Regions from separate parts of the Paenarthrobacter sp. AT5 genome, predicted to be linked through region 4. Evidence: riboswitches for the same ligand, from Rfam matches in the RefSeq annotation. Region 4 holds a riboswitch; each other region holds the start of a gene.
What was found. Region 4 has a riboswitch for cyclic di-AMP ahead of RI444_RS04650 (C40 family peptidase). Riboswitches for the same ligand answer to the same signal wherever they lie in the genome.

Region 1 (4,205 bases), 210 kb from region 4:
TGGCGTGGCGCATGATCACAAGCCGTCTCAGGTGGTGGTCGCTCATCCAAATACCTTATAGCCGCGCCAGGCAGATACTCACTGACCAGACAAAACGAAAGGCGGCACATTCCGTCAGCGCAGTGGTTGCTCGAGTGAGCGCAGGCGCAGAGGGATGTGCCGCCTTTCGGCAGTCACAGGATCAGATCGAGTATTCCGGAGCGGCCCAGACAATGACCTCGGGGTGCTCGTAGAAACGGTAGCCCTGGCCGCGGACCGTGCGGACGGTGTTGGCGAGGCGGCCCAGCTTGGAGCGGAGACGACGGATGTGGACGTCGATGGTGCGCTCGTTGGGGACTTCCTCGGCGTTCCGCCACAGGCCTTCGAGGAGCTCGTCACGGCCCACCGTGCGGGTGCCGTTCTCCACGAGGTAGTTGAGGAGTTCGAATTCCTTGAACGTCAGGTTCAGCGATTCGCCGTCGAGGTGGACTTCGCGGCGGGCGAGGTCGATGAGCACGCCGGACGGGCGCGCTTCCTGCTGGGGCGCAGGACGTGCGGCTTCGGTGCGCTGGCGTGCGGCCACGGTGGGGTCACCGAATGTGGAACGTACGACGTCGAGTGCGGACCCGGGTGCGCTGGCGGGAGCAACGGCGACGGCGGCATAGCTTTCCGCGCCGGTCACGAGCGACTGGGCGTAAGCACGGATTTCCTGGGCCAGCTTGGCAATGGAGGTCCCGGCAGCAGCTGCGGTCTCTTCGTCAATGCCCATGTAGAGCACGAATCCGCGGGCTACGTTGTCATTGGCCACGGGCCGGAGACGCTCGGACTGGGCCACCACCGGAGTGGGTGCCGTCATGGCGGCGGGCTCGGTAGCGGCAGGCACGGCGCGCAACTGTCCGTAGGAGTTCGGGTTGTAGCCCTGGGGAACGTAGCCCGGAGCCTGCTGGGCAGCAGCCTGGGTACCGGGTGCGTAACCGGGGCGGTTACCGAAACCGGGGCGGAGGCCGGCGTTGGAAGCGGCCTTGTTGGCGTTACGGACGGAGATGTGGACGTATCCGGATGCAACTGACATGGAGTGCTTACCTCAAAAGTGAATAGCCGTCATCGCGGCTTCGAATGCTGGTGTCCCCGCAATGAATTTGGGGAGGGGCGCCCAACGGTGGGCTAGGGGGCGAATGCCTGAAACTTTTCTGGGGTGGGAAGTTAGGCTTGCATTCGACAACAGCGGGACTCGTCGCCAGCGGGTGTGCTGGAGAAGATTGCTGCGGCTGCAGGTGCTGTTGAGTTCTTGTTCACATTGGAAGTGTGCAACGTAACAATGACAACACGCAAGTAACAAAGGGCGGAAACGTCCACATTCTGAGATAAGCGCGAGTATTGTGCCGCAAATCACAATTCAGCGGATCGCAAAAATGAATGCGGTTTTGTTCGGTTAAGGACAGAAATATTGCGTTCTGACTGAACTTTCTTCGACCAAAGGGGCATGATGCCCCTCTGGATTCCCGCGAGCGCCCGACCAGCGGAATCTCACGATCTGAAACGGATGCTGTCCAATCGAAGTGGACGCCAGGCTCGATATTCAGGCTCCCAATCTGCTAAAAGCTCCGAACGCCACCTGCGAACCCCCGCGCAGCCTCAGTGCCCCCGATTGTCGCGGCGCCGTGGCGCATCCTGCCCCGCCCTTCCTTGGGGCACATCCCCACCGCGGCGAATCCGGCAAGGCGACGCACCGGCGTCGTGATCTCTGTTACCTAAATGTGACTTTCGCTTGAACCTCCTGTACCGTCGAACGAGTGGGTCGCCCCAACCTTGGCCCACACCCGGGATGCGCCGAGCTCTGCCACTTCCCGGAGTTCCGTTCTGATTTCGAGGCAGAGACGGGGGACCCAGAGTCTCCGGGCCAGGCATTGCGCCGGCCCTTGGGGTGAAGCCGCAGCTACACGCGCGGCCGGATGACCTCATCCGAACCCGACAGCTAACTCCGCAGGCGCTGAGAGGTAATCACACATGTCTGAATTCAAGGATCAGTCGCGCCATGAGGCGCGTCACCGTGACGAAAACAACGCTCCCCTGACCAAGTCGCAGAATGTCCTGAAGAACGCTGCCCGCCAGGGTAGGACCGGCCACCGCATGTCGGTAGCAGCCGGCGTCGTCGCAGCCGCGCTGGGCGTTGCATCGCTCGGGCAGGCCGCAAACGCCACGTTCAACCTTCCGGAGATGAGCCAGGCAGCACAGACCCAGGCTTCGGTCCAGGTGGACCCGCAGACCCGCGAGAACGCTGCCGCTGAAGCCGCCGCCCAGGCTGAGGCCGCAAAGCGCGCCGCTGCTGAAAAGGCCGCAGCTGCCAAGGCCGCCGCCGAAAAGGCTGCTGCGGAGAAGGCTGCCGCAGAAAAGGCCGCAGCTGACAAGGCCGCCGCCGAGCAGGCTGCTGCTGCCCAGGCAGCAGCAGAGAAGGCTGCAGCCGACGCCGCCGCCAAGGCCGCTGCGGACAAGGCTGCCGCAGAAGCTGCTGCCGCCGCTGCAGCCCCCAAGGCCATTGATGATCCTGCCGCCGCAAAGGCCTACGCTGCCAGCATCCTGGCCAACTACGGCTGGGGTCCGGGTGAAATGACCGCCCTGAACACGCTCTGGGAAAAGGAATCGAACTGGCGCACCACTGCCACCAACGCTTCCAGCGGTGCTTACGGCATTGTCCAGTCGCTGCCGGCCGGCAAGATGGCTTCCGCCGGTGCTGACTGGCAGACCAACTACCAGACCCAGATCAAGTGGGGCCTGAACTACATCAAGGAACGCTACGGTTCGCCGTCCGCAGCCTTGGCATTCCACTTGGCCAACAACTGGTACTAAACCCGGACGTTGCCTGAGAAGCCGCTCCCGTTGCCGCCACACGCACCAGTACCTACAGGAGCGGATGGCGGAACCGGGGGCGGCGTTGGCGTTTAACTAGGCTTCGGGTTCCTGCTCCACCGCACGCCGGACTGCTTCCACCGACGCCGCCACATCGGCGTCGTCCGTGGACCAGTTGCTGACGGAGATCCGCAGGATGTTCCGGCCCTGCCAGGAAGACCCTGACATCCACACGGCGCCTTCTGCCATGAGCCGCTGGGTGATCCTGCGCGTCCGTTCGTCGCTCCCGAAACTCACCGATACCTGCGTGAACACCACGTCATTGAGCACTTCCACCCCGGGGATCGAGGATAGGCCGTCAGCGAGCGCCCGCGCGTTCTCGGCCAACCGCTCCACCATGTCGATGACACCGTTCCGGCCCAATTGGCGCAGGGCAGCCCACACCGGAATACCGCGGGCGCGGCGGGACATCTCCGGAACTTTCTCGAAAGGGTCCCCCGGCCCGGCATCCGTCGCTATCAGGTAACTCGTATGAACGCTGAAGGCACGCCTCATGGCTTCGGGGCGGGCCACGATTGCCAGGCCGCAATCGTAGGGAACGTTGAGTGTCTTATGGGCATCGGTGGCCCAGGAATCGGCGAGCTCCACACCTGCCAGGCGTTCCCGCAGTTTCGGGCTCGCAGCCGCCCATAAACCAAAGGCGCCGTCCACGTGGACCCACGCACCACGGTCGCGGGCCACTCCGATGGAGTCAGCCATGGGATCGAAGGCGCCCGAGTGCAGGTTGCCGGCCTGGAGGCATACGATCGCCGGGCCGGGTTGCTCTCCCATGGCGTCATCGAGCGCGTCGGGCAGGATCCGGCCTTCCCTGTCTGCGTCCACGGGAACACATGTCCCCAGGCCCAGATACCTCAAAGCGAGGTCCACCGCAGCGTGCCGCTCCCGCCCCGCGAACACCGTGATCCTCGGCGCCCCGGACAGGCCGAGGCCTTCCAGGTCCCAGCCGGCCTCGTCCATCAGGTGCTGCCTTCCCGCGGCAAGCCCGACGAAGTTGGCGGTAGTGGCCCCCGTGGTGAAGCCGACGTCGGAGGTGGCGGGCAAGTGCAGAAGGTCAAGCAACCAATCGGCCGCAGACTCCTCGATCGCTGCCGCCGCCGGGGTGGCAAAGCGCAGGCCCGCGTTTTGGTCCCACGCGGAGACAAGCCAATCCGCCGCCATGGCAGCCGGCAAGGTGCCGCCCATGACCCAGCCGTAGAAACGTCCGGACTGGATGGCCATCAGTCCCGGTTCGGCCAGTGCAGCCAGCTCATCAACGACGGCGGCGGCATCAGCAGGTTCGTCGGGGAGCCGCGGCAGGATGCTTGCGGCGACCTGGTCGG
Region 2 (4,205 bases), 1.3 Mb from region 4:
TGCACCGGAGCAGGCCTCGCACGTGGTTCTGATGGGTCCCGTGGTGGATTCGAAGCACAAGAACGTACGGCGGCAATCGCTGGCCCTCTTCCTGGATGGGCTCCTTCGCGAAAGTCCGTCCTCCAACTGGATCGTCGTCTCCGACTACTTCCTGTGCGGCCCTCGCTGGTACCTCACCGAGCTGCCCGTGATGATGGAGTACCCCACCGAGAAACGACTCGGCCTTGTTGGGAGCCCCGTGCTGATCCTGCGCGGCAGCCGCGACCACGTGGCAGGACCCGAATGGTCGCTGCGGCTCTCCCGCGCTGTTCCCCAGGGCAGGCTGGTGGAGATTCCGGGGGTGGGACATGTGGCCCAACACATGAGGCCGAAGACCGTTGCGGACGCCATCCGGAGCTTCGTCGCCGCAACGTAGGACCGTACGCAGGCATAGCCTCACGACGGCGGCACGCCCCTTGTTGCGTTGGACGGGACACGGTTAGGCTGGCAGGGCAAGCCAAATAGTAAGTTTGCTTAGAAAGGGGTTTGACCATGACCAGCTATGACCCGGAAGACGATCCGCAGACCTTCGGAGTGTCCGGCGCGGCCGAGCCCGACAGCATCCACGAGGACCCGGACATGAGGCAGGACGAAGACCGCGATCCCGCCGCATCAGCGAACCCGGATCCGGACAACGGCAACGTCACAGGGCTTGAACCCGGCGGCGGAGTACCCCCGGGAGAAACGCCTCCAGCGGAAGACAGCATGAGCATGGACCAAGGGCACGAGGAATAGAGCTCCCCTAGTGCAGCTTGAGGATCTCGCCGAGGTTATAGTCGGCCGGCTCCTCCAGCTGTGAGTACGTGCAGCTTTCAGGAGTCCGGTCCGGCCGCCACCTGCGGAATTGCGTGGTGTGCCGGAACCGGTCTCCTTCCATGTAGTCGTACGCCACTTCGATCACCAGCTCGGGCCGCAGAGGAACAAAAGAAAAGTCCTTGCCGGCACTCCAGCGGCTTTGGGCCCCCGGCATCCTCGAACCAACCGCCGCTCCGGTTTCCTGGCTGGCCCACTCTCCCCAGGGGTGGTCCGCGATCTCCACCTGGTACGGTTCCAACTCGGCCACCAGCGCCTTCCGCTTCGCCATGGGGAAGGCGGCCACCACTCCAACGTGGTGGAGTTTGCCGGAATCGTCATAGAGCCCCAGCAGCATCGACCCCACGACGTCCGCCGTCTTGTGCCAACGGAAACCGGCCACCACGCAGTCCGCCGTCCGTTCATGCTTGGTCTTGAACATCACCCGCTTGTTCGGCTGGTAGGTACCGTCGAGCGGTTTGGACAGCACGCCGTCGAGCCCTGCTCCCTCAAGCTGCACGAACCATTCCTGTGCCCGCTCAAGGTCGGTGACCGCAGGCGTCACGTACACGGGCGGCTCGGCATCGGCGAGCGCCTTTTCCAGCGCAGCACGGCGCTCGGAGAACGGCCGGGCAGTGAGGTCTTCGTCCCCGAGGGCCAGGAGGTCGAACCCGACGAAGGAGGACGGCGTCTTCTCTGCAAGCATCCGGACGCGGCTGTCGGCGGGGTGGATGCGCTGCTGCAGTCCTTCGAAGTCGAGCCGGTTGCCGGAAATAAGGATGATCTCGCCATCCACCACGCATTTCTCCGGCAGGTTCTTCTTCAACGCCTCCACCAGCTCAGGGAAGTACCGGGTCATGGGTTTCTCGTTCCGGCTGCCCAGGATGACGTCATCCCCGTCCCTGAAGACGATGGTCCGGAACCCGTCCCATTTGGGTTCGTAGTGCCCAACCTCAGGAATGTTGGGCACGGATTTGGCGAGCATGGGCGAAACGGGTGGCATCACGGGTAGGTCCATAGCTCATGTCTACCGACCGGTAGACGCCGAAAGCTAGTGCTCACCAGGGATATGTGGACGGTGTGTGGCGCGTCCGTCCGTCAGCGCGGGCGCTGCCGGCCCTCATGTACCGTCCGTTACATTAATGTGACTTTACTTCCCTGCTGCTGTAACTTCGTAGGGCGACCCGTATCTCCGCTGGGCCGCTTCCGGGCTGACGCCGAGCTCTGCCGCATCCCGGAATCCCGCCAGACCCGCGGCAGAGACGGGGGACCCAGAGTTCCCGGGCCTGTTCCCCGCAGGCCCTTGGGGTGAAGCCGCCACGTGCGGCCGGACGGCCTCGTCCGAACCCGACAGCTAACCTCGCAGGCGTTGAGAGGCAAACACCATGTCCCCAACCATGGATCAGCCGCGCCGTGCCCAAGGGGACGGCCAGCCCACCAAGCCAACCGGACGCCGTCGGGCCCAGCCCAGCGGTCCGGCCACCGAAATGGAAAGCACGACGGCGGCACCCGCCACCGCAACCGACCCCACCGCTGCGCCCATGACACGAGCGCAGCGTCGGGCGATGGAACGCGAGCGCGCGGCCCAGGCAGTCGTGGCTCCGGAAGCTGCACCGAGTGCAGAGTCCGTCTCCAAAACCCCCGCTGAATCCCCCACCGAAGAGCCGCGCACCGAAGCCATCCCGGTAGTTGCCGCTCCTCCGCGCTCGGAGTCCACTACGCCCGGGCCGCCCACGGCTGCCATCCCCGTGGTGAAGGCCACGCCGGCGGAGCCTGCCGCTGAGGCCGAGCCCGCGACTGCCGCTATTCCGGTGGTTTCGGCGCACGTTGCCGCCGAGGCCGGGACCGCCCAGCCCAAGACGCCGGCCCGGATCGCCGCTGACGCTACAGCCGCCGCCGGACTGGCCAGTCGCAAGACCGCCCGGGGCCAGCACGACGGCGCACGCCCTGCGGCAGGACGAGCCGCTGCAGGACGCAATGCTGCGAAGTCGGCCTTTGGTTCCTTTGCTTCCTCATCCTTCACCAAGGAACCCCACGCCGTCCTGACCAAGGCAGCGTCCGTGAAGACCATGAGCCAGCGCATGGCGGTGGTCGCCGGAGCACTGGGCCTGGTCCTCACGGTGGGAACGGTAAGCCAAGCCATGGACCTGCCGATCTTCGGCCAGGACACCCAAAACCAGGCCAGTGGCGCTAACAATTCCGGCGAAGGCCGGGCAACGGGCTCGGCCACTCCTGGCCCGACGCCGTCCTACTCCACCGCGTCCTCGACGTCGGCCGCTACGACGGATACCGGGCAGTCCGCAGTCGAAGCAGCCTCTCCGGCAGCGGCAGCACCGCCGTCGTCCACTCCGACGCCGCAGGTTTCGTTGGCCGACCCCAAGTGGGTTCCGTCCAACGCCCCTTCGGCCGTGGTTCCGGTACCGGGCGTGACGTCGCCCGTTCCGAGTCAGCCGGCACCGCCGTCGGACAACATCACGGCGCCTTCGCCCAGCACGACGCCTTCAACGACGACGACGCCAACCACCACCCCAACGCCCACGCCGACGACGACGCAGACTTCCAAGCCGCGGCCCAGCGACTCCCCGAAGCCGGGCTCCGACCCTAAGTCCAGCGCACCGACGGAGGCTCCGAGCTTGGACGTGGACGGCCTGCTCGACGCAGCCAAGGGGGTCCTCAAGTGAGCACCCGCATGCCCCGCACCACTACCCACATCGGCTGGCACGGCCGGTACTGCTGCAGCAGCCGGACGGCCACTTTCCGCCATCGGATGGGCCGCTGGAGCCACCAGCGGTTGCGCCGTTTCTGACGGGCGCCGCAAAAAAGCCAAGAAGGCAGGGACCCGGCAAGGGTTCCTGCCTTCTGTTCTGCCACCTGACTGTTCTGCCACCCGGCTCTTCTGCCACCCGGCTCTTCCGCCCCCGGGTCACGTGATTCGCTACCCCAAGAGCCAGGCGACCACCAGCAAGGCCCCCACGCAGAGCAGTGTGGTCAGGAGGATGACGTCGCGCGCAACAACAGTGCCGCGGCCGTACGGGGAAGCGAAAAGGAACACATTCTGTGCCGTGGGAAGCGCACCCATGATGACCAACGCCAGGAGGTGCTGCCCTTCGAGCCCGAAGACGAACCGCCCCAGCGCCCAGACCACCAAGGGCATCCCCACGAGTTTCAGGAGCGTCGCCACCACGGTTTCCACCCGGCCGTCGCCCTTCTGCAGCGGAGCGCGGCCCGCCAAGGACATCCCGAAGGCGAGCAGCACCATGGGAACGGCAGCTCCGGCCAACATATCGATGGGCCGCTGGACCAGTTCCGGAACCTCCCACCGGGTCAACGCCACCACCACACCCAGCGCTGACGCGATGATCATGGGATTCCCC
Region 3 (4,205 bases), 530 kb from region 4:
TCGCGCCCATGCGTTCTGCCTGTTCAGCAGCCTCCAGGACCGCCACTCGCGCCTGTTCGGAGCCGTCAACACCAACTACAACAATGTTCTCCACAGTGCGGGGACCGGCCTTCGCGTGTTCGGCCTTGATGTGCTTGTCCTCGGTGCTCTGGCCCAGGCGGTCGGCGCAATACAACGGCACCGTCACTGTGGGGCACTTCGCATGGGCCGGCAGCGCGCTGCTGACGGAGCCCAGCAGACGGCCGACGAATCCACCGCGTCCGCGGCTGCCCGAAACCAAGAGGGCGGCTTCCGCGGAGAGATCCAGCAGGACACCGGCGGCATCCCCGTTCTCCACCGAGGCGTCAACGTCGATGTTGTAGCCGGAAACCTTCTCCATGGCCTGTTTGGCGATGGCTTCGGCGCCTTCCCGGATCATCGAGTCGTCCACCGTTGCGTATCCGCCGTCCAACCCTGAGGCGGCGAAGATCGGCACTGAATAAGCGGTCACGATGTGCAAGGGAAGTTGCCGGCGTTCGGCTTCACGCGCTGCCCACACCAAAGCGCATTGTCCGTGTTCGGAGCCGTCCACTCCAACCACGATGCCGCCCGGTGCTACTGCTTCCGCGTCACCGCCGCGGGGATGTTCAACGTGACTACCGTGCTGGTCCATTTGGGGCCCGCCTCTCCACCTGCTGCTTGATGTTCCGGCCATTCTGCCAGAGGTTCAACGTAGGGGTGTTACACCTCACGTTGTGCGCTAATGTCCGTGAACGAGGAAGCCACGGGACTTCCTCGTCCAATGCCAACTATTCTCGTTTGCTTATAGCGAATCAAGGCGGCTTTTCCGCTATCTGCATAACGGTCCGGGCTCGGTTTCAAGGCCCTCCCGGGACGCCCCGGGAAGAAGTAATAACACGCTGTCAGGAAGGCTACCCAACGCCCCAAAAGTTCTGTAGTGTTCGAGTCACCGAATGGCCGGTGAGAGTGTTCCAGAACACATACCGGCCATTTATTTGCGACCGTTTGGGGGAACCGGAAGCGTCCAATCCTGCCTTTGGGCACGTACGTCAAGGAGGAACCACGCAGTGTCACTCATGCCTGATTCCGCCACGGAGCGAACCACCACCGTGGTGATCGGAGCCGGACTCTCAGGCCTCGCCGTGGCCAGCGAACTCAGCCGCTACGGCGTGGGCTCGATCGTGGTGGACGGCTTCGGCCCACTCGCACAGACGGGTCCTTCCGTGCATACCGGCATGCTGCAACGCTGCGAGGTAGCCGATCCCGCTTCCATGCTGGAACGGAACCAGATCCTCCGCCACCTGCGGAACTACGCGGCCAGTCACCACCTGGATGTACGCAACACCACCAAGGCGGTCCGGCTGGACCTGCTCACGGCTGCAGAAACTCCCCTCGCATCCCCTCGTCAATGGGCCGTCCACACGGCGCACGGCATTCTCCTTGCCGACCACGTTGTAGTGACGCGTTGCGCGCAGAGCCAGCTACGCAAGATGCTGGCCGAGCTGGGGATTGCCGTTGGTCAGAACCTTGTGGCCGCCATGCGCGCGGTGGGCATGCATCTGGTGGGAGTGGGAGAACTCATCACGCCAACCCCCAAGGAAGTCCTCCGCCAGGCCAAGGCGGTGGGGCAGGCCATCTCTTCGAAGGTGGCACTTCCAGCAGCGCCCGGCCTCGCGATCGCCTAAGCCCGGCAACCCCCACAGCGGCACCAAGGCAGCCCGGAAACAGGGCTCTTGGAGCAGGGGCCTTAGACCAAAAGCCTTAAACCAAAAAACCGGCACCCCGGGAGGAGAAAACCTCCGGGGTGCCGGCCTTTTTGTGAAGCGTGAAGCTTATGCGCCGGCGCGGACGTACGTGAGCGGGCCGGTTGCGGTCAGCCAGCTGATCGGGTGGATGCCGGTCTGGTTACCGTTGATGCCACCGGAGATGGCCTGGCCATTGCCGATGTAGATGGCAACGTGGCCGGACTGGACGATCATGTCACCGGGCTGGGGATCACTGACAACCTTGCCGTAGTTCATGAATTGCATGGGTGCAAGGTCGCCCACCGGGATACCTGCGGAGCCGAGGGCCTTTTCGACCATGGCGGTGCAGTCCTGCATGACACCGATCTGGGCGTAAGCCGAGGCAACCATTGCTGCGTTGACGCCGCCAACAGCGGGTGCCGGGGCAGGTGCTGCGGGAGCAGCAGCGGCAGGTGCGGAAGCAGCAACCGTGGCGGTAGCGGCGGGAGCAGCAGCCTTGGCTGCGGCCTTCTTGGGAGCCTCAACAACCGGAGCCGGCTTCTCGATGACCGGTGCTGCCACGGAAGCAACAGCGGGACGCTCGAAGTTGACGGTGGCCGTTGCTGCGGCAGTGACAACCTTGTTGGGGGTTTCGGCAACGGTTTCAGCAACCGTGGCGGGGCTGGAGTCCCGCTGGACCGGAGCCTGTGCCGGAGTTTCGGCAGCGTGCGCAGCAATGGAACCGGTCAGGACAAGACCCGAAGCTGCAGCGATGACGGCTGCCTGGCGGCCAGCGCCTGAAGCGTTGCTGGCAACTGCCTTGGAGATGGAGATGAACGGATTGGGGCGTACGCTGTCCGCCTTACGACGGCCGCGAAGAATGCGTGAAGACATGAAAGAGCCTCTCCCGATGCCTGCGAGGTTAGCTGTCGGATTCGGATGGGAGTCACCCGGCCACTATCCACCGCTGTTCAGCGGAAGCTTCGTGGCTTCACCCCAAGGCGCGCTCATTGGCGGCCTAAAATGGGTTCCCCGTCTCTGCCGTAGGTATGTCTGCGAACGGATTCCGACCTGCGGCAGAGCTAGGCAATCAGGCCGGAAGTGCGCCGAATGCGGATCGGGCACAGGTACTACCGTACGCGATGATCACGGCAAAGTCACATTTAAGTAACGAGAAGTGGGCGTCGAGCGTGTCGCAGTAACCGTTTCGAGATTTTCGCAGGTATGTAGAAAACCCCGTCATTCCGCGGATTTATCGCCCTCGGCATCATTGGAGGCAGCCAATTTCCGACGGGCTGTAACGGCCAGGAAAATAACGAGCGCAACAGCTAATGCAGCAAACGCCACGATGCTCCACGGGAACGGCTGGGAGGCGTCCGGAGCCGGTTCGCTGACGGGGGTTCCGGGGGCCGCAGTTCCTGCGCTCGGAACAGTGCCCGAACCTGCCTGGCCCGACGCGGACAGCGAGGCTCCCGCGGTGGCCCCCTCCGACGTCGTGCTTCCTGCTGTTGCCGTGAACGTAAAGGTGCCCTCGATGGGGTGCGAATCGGAGCTGACGACGCGCCAAACCACCGTGTACTGGCCCGCCGGAGCGCCGGGGCGCAGTTTTTGGACCGCCTGGTTGTCGATGATTTGCACGGCGCCGTCCGCCCAGTTCTCCCCGCCCGCGGTCACCGACATGCCCGAACCAATAGCCAGCGGCCGGTTATTGAACGTGACGGAGACCGATGCCGGAACTTCCGCAACCGTGGCTCCGCTGGCCGGACTCGTGGATTCTGCGGCGTCGTGCGCCGATGCCGGGGCGGCGCCGAAAAGCAGCGCCGAGGCGAAGGCGAGGGCAGCAACGACGGCGGCCAGGAGCGGGCGGATGGTGCGCATGGGGCGGTTTCTCCTAATGTTGGCTTCCTTACAGACTAGGCGAATCGTCAGGCCTCCCCGCACGGGCGGGCATAGGATTTGAGAGCACACTCACACGATCCCCGGAGACATCCATGCTTAAACAGGGTTCTGCAATCGACCGCTACTTCAAGATCTCCGAACGTGGATCCACGTATTCGCGGGAAATCCGTGGCGGCTTCGCGACCTTCTTTGCCATGAGCTACATCGTGGTCCTGAACCCCCTCATACTGTCGGGGGCTGACTCGAGCGGGGCATCGCTGGGCTTCACGGCCGTCGCCGCCACCACGGCCTTCGTGGCAGGCATCCTGACCATCCTCATGGGTGCTTGGGCCAAGCATCCCTTTGCCGTAGCCACAGGCCTGGGCGTCAACGCGTTCGTGGCCGTCACCGTCGCCTCGCACCCGGGCCTGACATGGCCGGACATGATGGGCCTGGTGGTCCTCTCCGGCCTGACCATGCTGATCCTTGTCCTCACCGGGTTCCGGACCGCGGTCTTCAAGGCCGTCCCCGAGGCGCTCAAGACCGCGATCGTGGTGGGCATCGGTCTCTTCATTGCGCTGATCGGCCTGGTCAACGCCGGCT
Region 4 (4,205 bases):
GCGTTGTGGTGAGCCGGCTCGCCGAGCCCATCCAGGTCGAGCCCGAACTCCTGACCCAGCTGGACGAGGGCGGCATCCGTCCGGGTGCGGCCGTTTCCCTGGAGCGCGTGGGGGACTATATCTCCGTCCGGGTGCCGGGGATTGAAGGGGCCCTCGAGCTGCCGCCGGAAGTAGCTGCCCACGTATTCGTGGCAGTCGGCTAGCAAGCGAAAGGCCGGCCGGGTGCAGGCGTTCACTCCATGTGGGCGCCTTTGCCTTGCCATGGGCGTGGTTGATCTCACGTCACGCCGCCGCGCGGCGGTGTGACCTGCGGTTTCCGCGGATAGGTGATAAGGGGAGCGGGCAAAAAACGACCGCCCTGTAGATAACGAATTTATTACCGCGGGCCTTAATCCCCTATAGTTATCTACTAGCGCCGATATCAAAGCGTTACCTGATCTGGAGCCGAGCTCTGCCAGCAGATCAGGGGTGTTAAACATCTACTGGCAGAGGCGGGGGAACCACAATCGGCTGCCTAGAGAAGCAGCCTTGGGGTGAAGTCCGCAGCAGCAGTGCCTTACTTACGCAATTCCCTCCTGGGATACCTGTGTGCCGTGAGCGCTGCGTGCGGGCCGGGTCTTTGCACTCTCTGATCCGAATCCGACAGCTAACTTCGCAGGCTTTTGAGAGAGGAACAGAGTTTGACTTCGCAGAACGTCAGGGGCCGTCGACGCGCTACCGGCCCCGCTACTGAGCTGCGGCCAGCCCGCGTAGTATCGGAGATCCGGCCCCGCGACACCCAGCGTCAGGTGCGCCGCCGTAAGAGCCCGATGCGCCAGGTGGCCGATTTCGCAGCAGCCAGTGGTGTAGGGCAGAAGGCCGGCGTAGCACTCGCTGCTACCGGTCTTGCGCTCACTGTCGGCCTGCCTGCAACGAGTCCCGTCATGGCCACGTCCGAGTCCGGGCAGACTGAGGCCGCACTGGCTGTGGGCGGCGGGAGCCAGCCAGAGGTCTCCGCGGAAGCGTCCGCCAAGATCGACTTCAGCCGCGCCGCGGTGGCAACCAAGGCGGATCCCGACGGCAAGCTCAAGCAGTTGCTGAGCGCCCAGTCCGTGGGAAGCATCCAGGCCAGCTCCTCCAAGGGCACCATGGCCAGCCCGTTGGACACCCTCAGCACCGCATCACCGTTCGGCTACCGCATCAGCCCGCTGACAGGCGGCAGCGGCGATTTCCACCGCGGCCAGGACTTCGTGGCCCAGTGCGGCACGGCAGTCCACGCTGCTGCGGCGGGCAAGGTCACCTTTGCGGGTTGGCACGAATACGGTGGAGGCAACCGCGTGGTGGTGGACCATGGCAACGGCCTGGAAACCACCTACAACCACTTGTCGTCATTCAACGTCAAGGTCGGCGACACCGTGAATCGCGGAGACACCGTTGCCTTGAGCGGCACCACGGGCGCTTCCACCGGCTGCCACCTCCACTTCGAAGTCCAGGTCAACGGCGAAGTCGTCGACCCCATGGGCTGGCTCTAACCCGAGTTGATGGTCGTCTCTCGCATTCTTGACACGCCCCGTGATCTGAATGTGACATTTGCGTTCAACTGTTGTACCGTACAAAGCGCATCGGCTTTTTAGGGGGCCGATGCACTTGGGTGGATTGCCTAGCTCTGCCACCACTCAAGGTCCGTTCGCATAATTCGTCTGGCAGGGGCGGGGGAACCAATTTTGGTCTTCGAAAGAGGGCCTTGGGGTTAAGTCACAAACGCTTCCAACGGCGTGTGGCCGGATGACTCCCATCCGAATCCGACAGCTCACCTCGCAGGCATTGGGAGAGGCTACCTTCGTGTCATCACGCACTACTTCTGCGCGCCACCGCGCCCAGACGGTTACCCCGTTGAACACTCTTTCCAAGGCTGTTTCAGCGAATGCCGGAACCGTCGGCCGCCAGGCCGCAGTCCTTGCAGCAGCATCGGGCTTGGTCCTCAGCGTCGGCCTTCCTGCCCAGGCAGCGGATACTGACGTTTCCAAGGCTGAGTCCAGCGCACAGCAGCTGGTGACTACCGCCGTCGTCACGGCGGAACCAACCGCCACTGTTTCCTTTGAGAGCCCCGTTGTGGTTACCAAGGAAGCCCCCAAGATCCAGCGCGCTTCCCAGACCACGCAGCGCTCCCAGGCGAACGGCAACCAGAATGCCGGCCAGGGCGAGGGCGCAGTCACCGCCAAGTCCGCCGGCTCCAAGGATTCCGCGGCCAGCGCCGCGGCTTCGGGCCTCGCAGCAATCGCGTACACCGGCATCGGCCACCCGTACGTCTGGGGCGGCACCACCCCCAACGGTTGGGACTGCTCCGGCTTCACCCAGTGGGTTTACGCGCAGGCCGGCATCAGCATCCCCCGCGTCAATGCATGGACCGCCATGAAGCCCACCAGCACTCCCGCTCCCGGCGACCTCGTCATGCAGAACGGCGGTGCCCACGTTGGCATTTACGTCGGCAACGGCATGATGGTCAGCGCCCTGAACCCCAGCCAGGGCACGCTGCTTCACTCGGTAGCTTCTACCGGAACCTCCTCCTTCTTCACCCTGCGCTAAAAACCGTCCAGGTAAGCCAGCGCGCCCCCCGGGTGCTGGCCTGCCCATGACCCGCGTGCTTCCCAGCAGCACGCGGAAACGAAAAGAGATCATCATGACCAGTGCAAACAAGGTTGCGCGGCACCGGGCCGAGGCTCCCAAGACCAGCTCACTTGCCGTGATTGCAAAGGCAGTTTCGGTGAACGCCGGTGGCGTCGGCCGCCAGGCAGCCGTCATCGCCGCGGCTTCGGGCTTGGTCCTGACCAGTGGCGTTGCTGCCAATGCGGCGGATACCAATGTGGATCGCGAGTCCACCTCAACCACCTCCCTGGACATCCAGTCCGTCGTGCAGTCCACCATCGCCGCTGACTCCACCGTTGCCATCTCCTACGAGAGCCCGGTTGTCACCACGGTCGAGGCGCCCGCGCCCGTCGTGGAGAAAGCCCCGGCCAAGGCTGAAGCGAAGAGCTCCGCACAGGAAGCCACTGCCTCAGCTTCCAACGCTGCTGGCGGCGCAACCGTGGCAGTCAGCAACGCTGCACCGGCAGCAAAGGCTCCGGCTGCTTCCAGTGGCCTCGGTGCGGCCATTGCCGCTGCAGCCTACGCCCAGCTCGGCGTGACCCAGGACTGCACCATGTTGGTCACCAACTCCCTCGCAGCCGTGGGTATCAACTTCCATGACTGGCCTGCGGGTTACCTTTCCCTTGGACGTACGGTCAGCGCAGCGGAAGCCCAGCCGGGCGACCTCGCTTACTACGCCAACGGTGGTCTGGCCGGACAGGCCCACATCGCCGTCTACGTCGGCAACGGCATGGCAGTGCATGGCGGATGGAACGGATCCACCACTGCTCTGTTCAGCGTCAACGTCGGCTCGGGTCCGGTCTTCATCCGGGTCAACGGCTGATCGAACTTTGAGGAAATACCCCGCAGGTTTCACCTGCGGGGTATTTCCGTCTTAAGGGGCAGGACCGGGGCCTGTGGGCGACATCACAAGCTAATTCCACTGATAATTCGTTGATATGGCATATAAGTGCTTACTCTTATGGTGTCGATCCACAGCCCGTACATGCAGAGGGCAGCCGGCCCTCGTGCCCCTGGCGGGTGCGGCCGTTAAGAGGTACGTGCATGCGCACACTCGTTCTGAATGCTGGATATGAACCGCTGGCGGTAGTTACCTTCCGCCGGGCGCTGGTCCTTGTGCTCACCGGAAAAGCAAGCGTAGTGGCCGAAGGCGACGAACCTGTCGTCGGGCCGCAGGAGATTCTGGGACGCCCGTCCGTGATCCTCCTCAATCGCTACATCCGGCCGCGGTACAACAGGATTACGGCCGTCAGCCGGCGCGGAGTTCTCCGCCGCGACGGCCACCGCTGCGCCTACTGCGGTAAGACAGCCCACACCATAGACCACGTCCACCCCAAATCCAGGGGCGGCGCGGATTCCTGGGAAAACCTGGTTGCGGCGTGCTTGAAATGCAATAACGCCAAGAGCGACCACACGCCGGCAGAGATGGGTTGGAAACTCCGTTTCACACCCGGCGTCCCCTCCGGAACCATGTGGCAGATCAAAGAACTCGAGAAGCCTGCGCCGGACTGGGATCCGTTCCTCTTGCCGGAATCCGCTGCCTGATTGATGTGCGTCCGCCCTATGCGGCACCGGTAATC

Region 1: linked by a shared signal. The riboswitch ahead of RI444_RS03680 (hypothetical protein) and the one ahead of RI444_RS04650 (C40 family peptidase) in region 4 are both predicted to bind cyclic di-AMP.
Region 2: linked by a shared signal. The riboswitch ahead of RI444_RS20095 (hypothetical protein) and the one ahead of RI444_RS04650 (C40 family peptidase) in region 4 are both predicted to bind cyclic di-AMP.
Region 3: linked by a shared signal. The riboswitch ahead of RI444_RS02200 (NlpC/P60 family protein) and the one ahead of RI444_RS04650 (C40 family peptidase) in region 4 are both predicted to bind cyclic di-AMP.

The regions. Positions count from the first base shown of each region.
Region 1 covers NZ_CP136441.1:769,112-773,316, reverse strand. Annotated here, with positions in the region: gene RI444_RS03690 (SixA phosphatase family protein) at 1-46, opposite strand, end outside; gene RI444_RS03685 (winged helix-turn-helix domain-containing protein) at 182-1,051, opposite strand; cyclic di-AMP (ydaO/yuaA leader) riboswitch at 1,828-1,981, shown strand; gene RI444_RS03680 (hypothetical protein) at 1,987-2,826, shown strand; gene RI444_RS03675 (pyridoxal phosphate-dependent decarboxylase family protein) at 2,923-4,205, opposite strand, start outside.
Region 2 covers NZ_CP136441.1:4,319,951-4,324,155, forward strand. Annotated here, with positions in the region: gene RI444_RS20080 (alpha/beta fold hydrolase) at 1-415, shown strand, start outside; gene RI444_RS20085 (DUF6480 family protein) at 532-774, shown strand; gene RI444_RS20090 (ATP-dependent DNA ligase) at 782-1,849, opposite strand; cyclic di-AMP (ydaO/yuaA leader) riboswitch at 2,065-2,212, shown strand; gene RI444_RS20095 (hypothetical protein) at 2,217-3,512, shown strand; gene RI444_RS20100 (hypothetical protein) at 3,505-3,702, opposite strand; gene RI444_RS20105 (AEC family transporter) at 3,767-4,205, opposite strand, start outside.
Region 3 covers NZ_CP136441.1:452,288-456,492, reverse strand. Annotated here, with positions in the region: gene RI444_RS02210 (universal stress protein) at 1-652, opposite strand, end outside; gene RI444_RS02205 (FAD-dependent monooxygenase) at 1,077-1,685, shown strand; gene RI444_RS02200 (NlpC/P60 family protein) at 1,833-2,618, opposite strand; cyclic di-AMP (ydaO/yuaA leader) riboswitch at 2,622-2,784, opposite strand; gene RI444_RS02195 (copper resistance protein CopC) at 2,964-3,602, opposite strand; gene RI444_RS02190 (NCS2 family permease) at 3,716-4,205, shown strand, end outside.
Region 4 covers NZ_CP136441.1:978,789-982,993, forward strand. Annotated here, with positions in the region: gene RI444_RS04640 (metal-dependent transcriptional regulator) at 1-203, shown strand, start outside; cyclic di-AMP (ydaO/yuaA leader) riboswitch at 433-676, shown strand; gene RI444_RS04645 (M23 family metallopeptidase) at 681-1,511, shown strand; cyclic di-AMP (ydaO/yuaA leader) riboswitch at 1,651-1,817, shown strand; gene RI444_RS04650 (C40 family peptidase) at 1,822-2,565, shown strand; gene RI444_RS04655 (NlpC/P60 family protein) at 2,660-3,448, shown strand; gene RI444_RS04660 (HNH endonuclease) at 3,670-4,170, shown strand.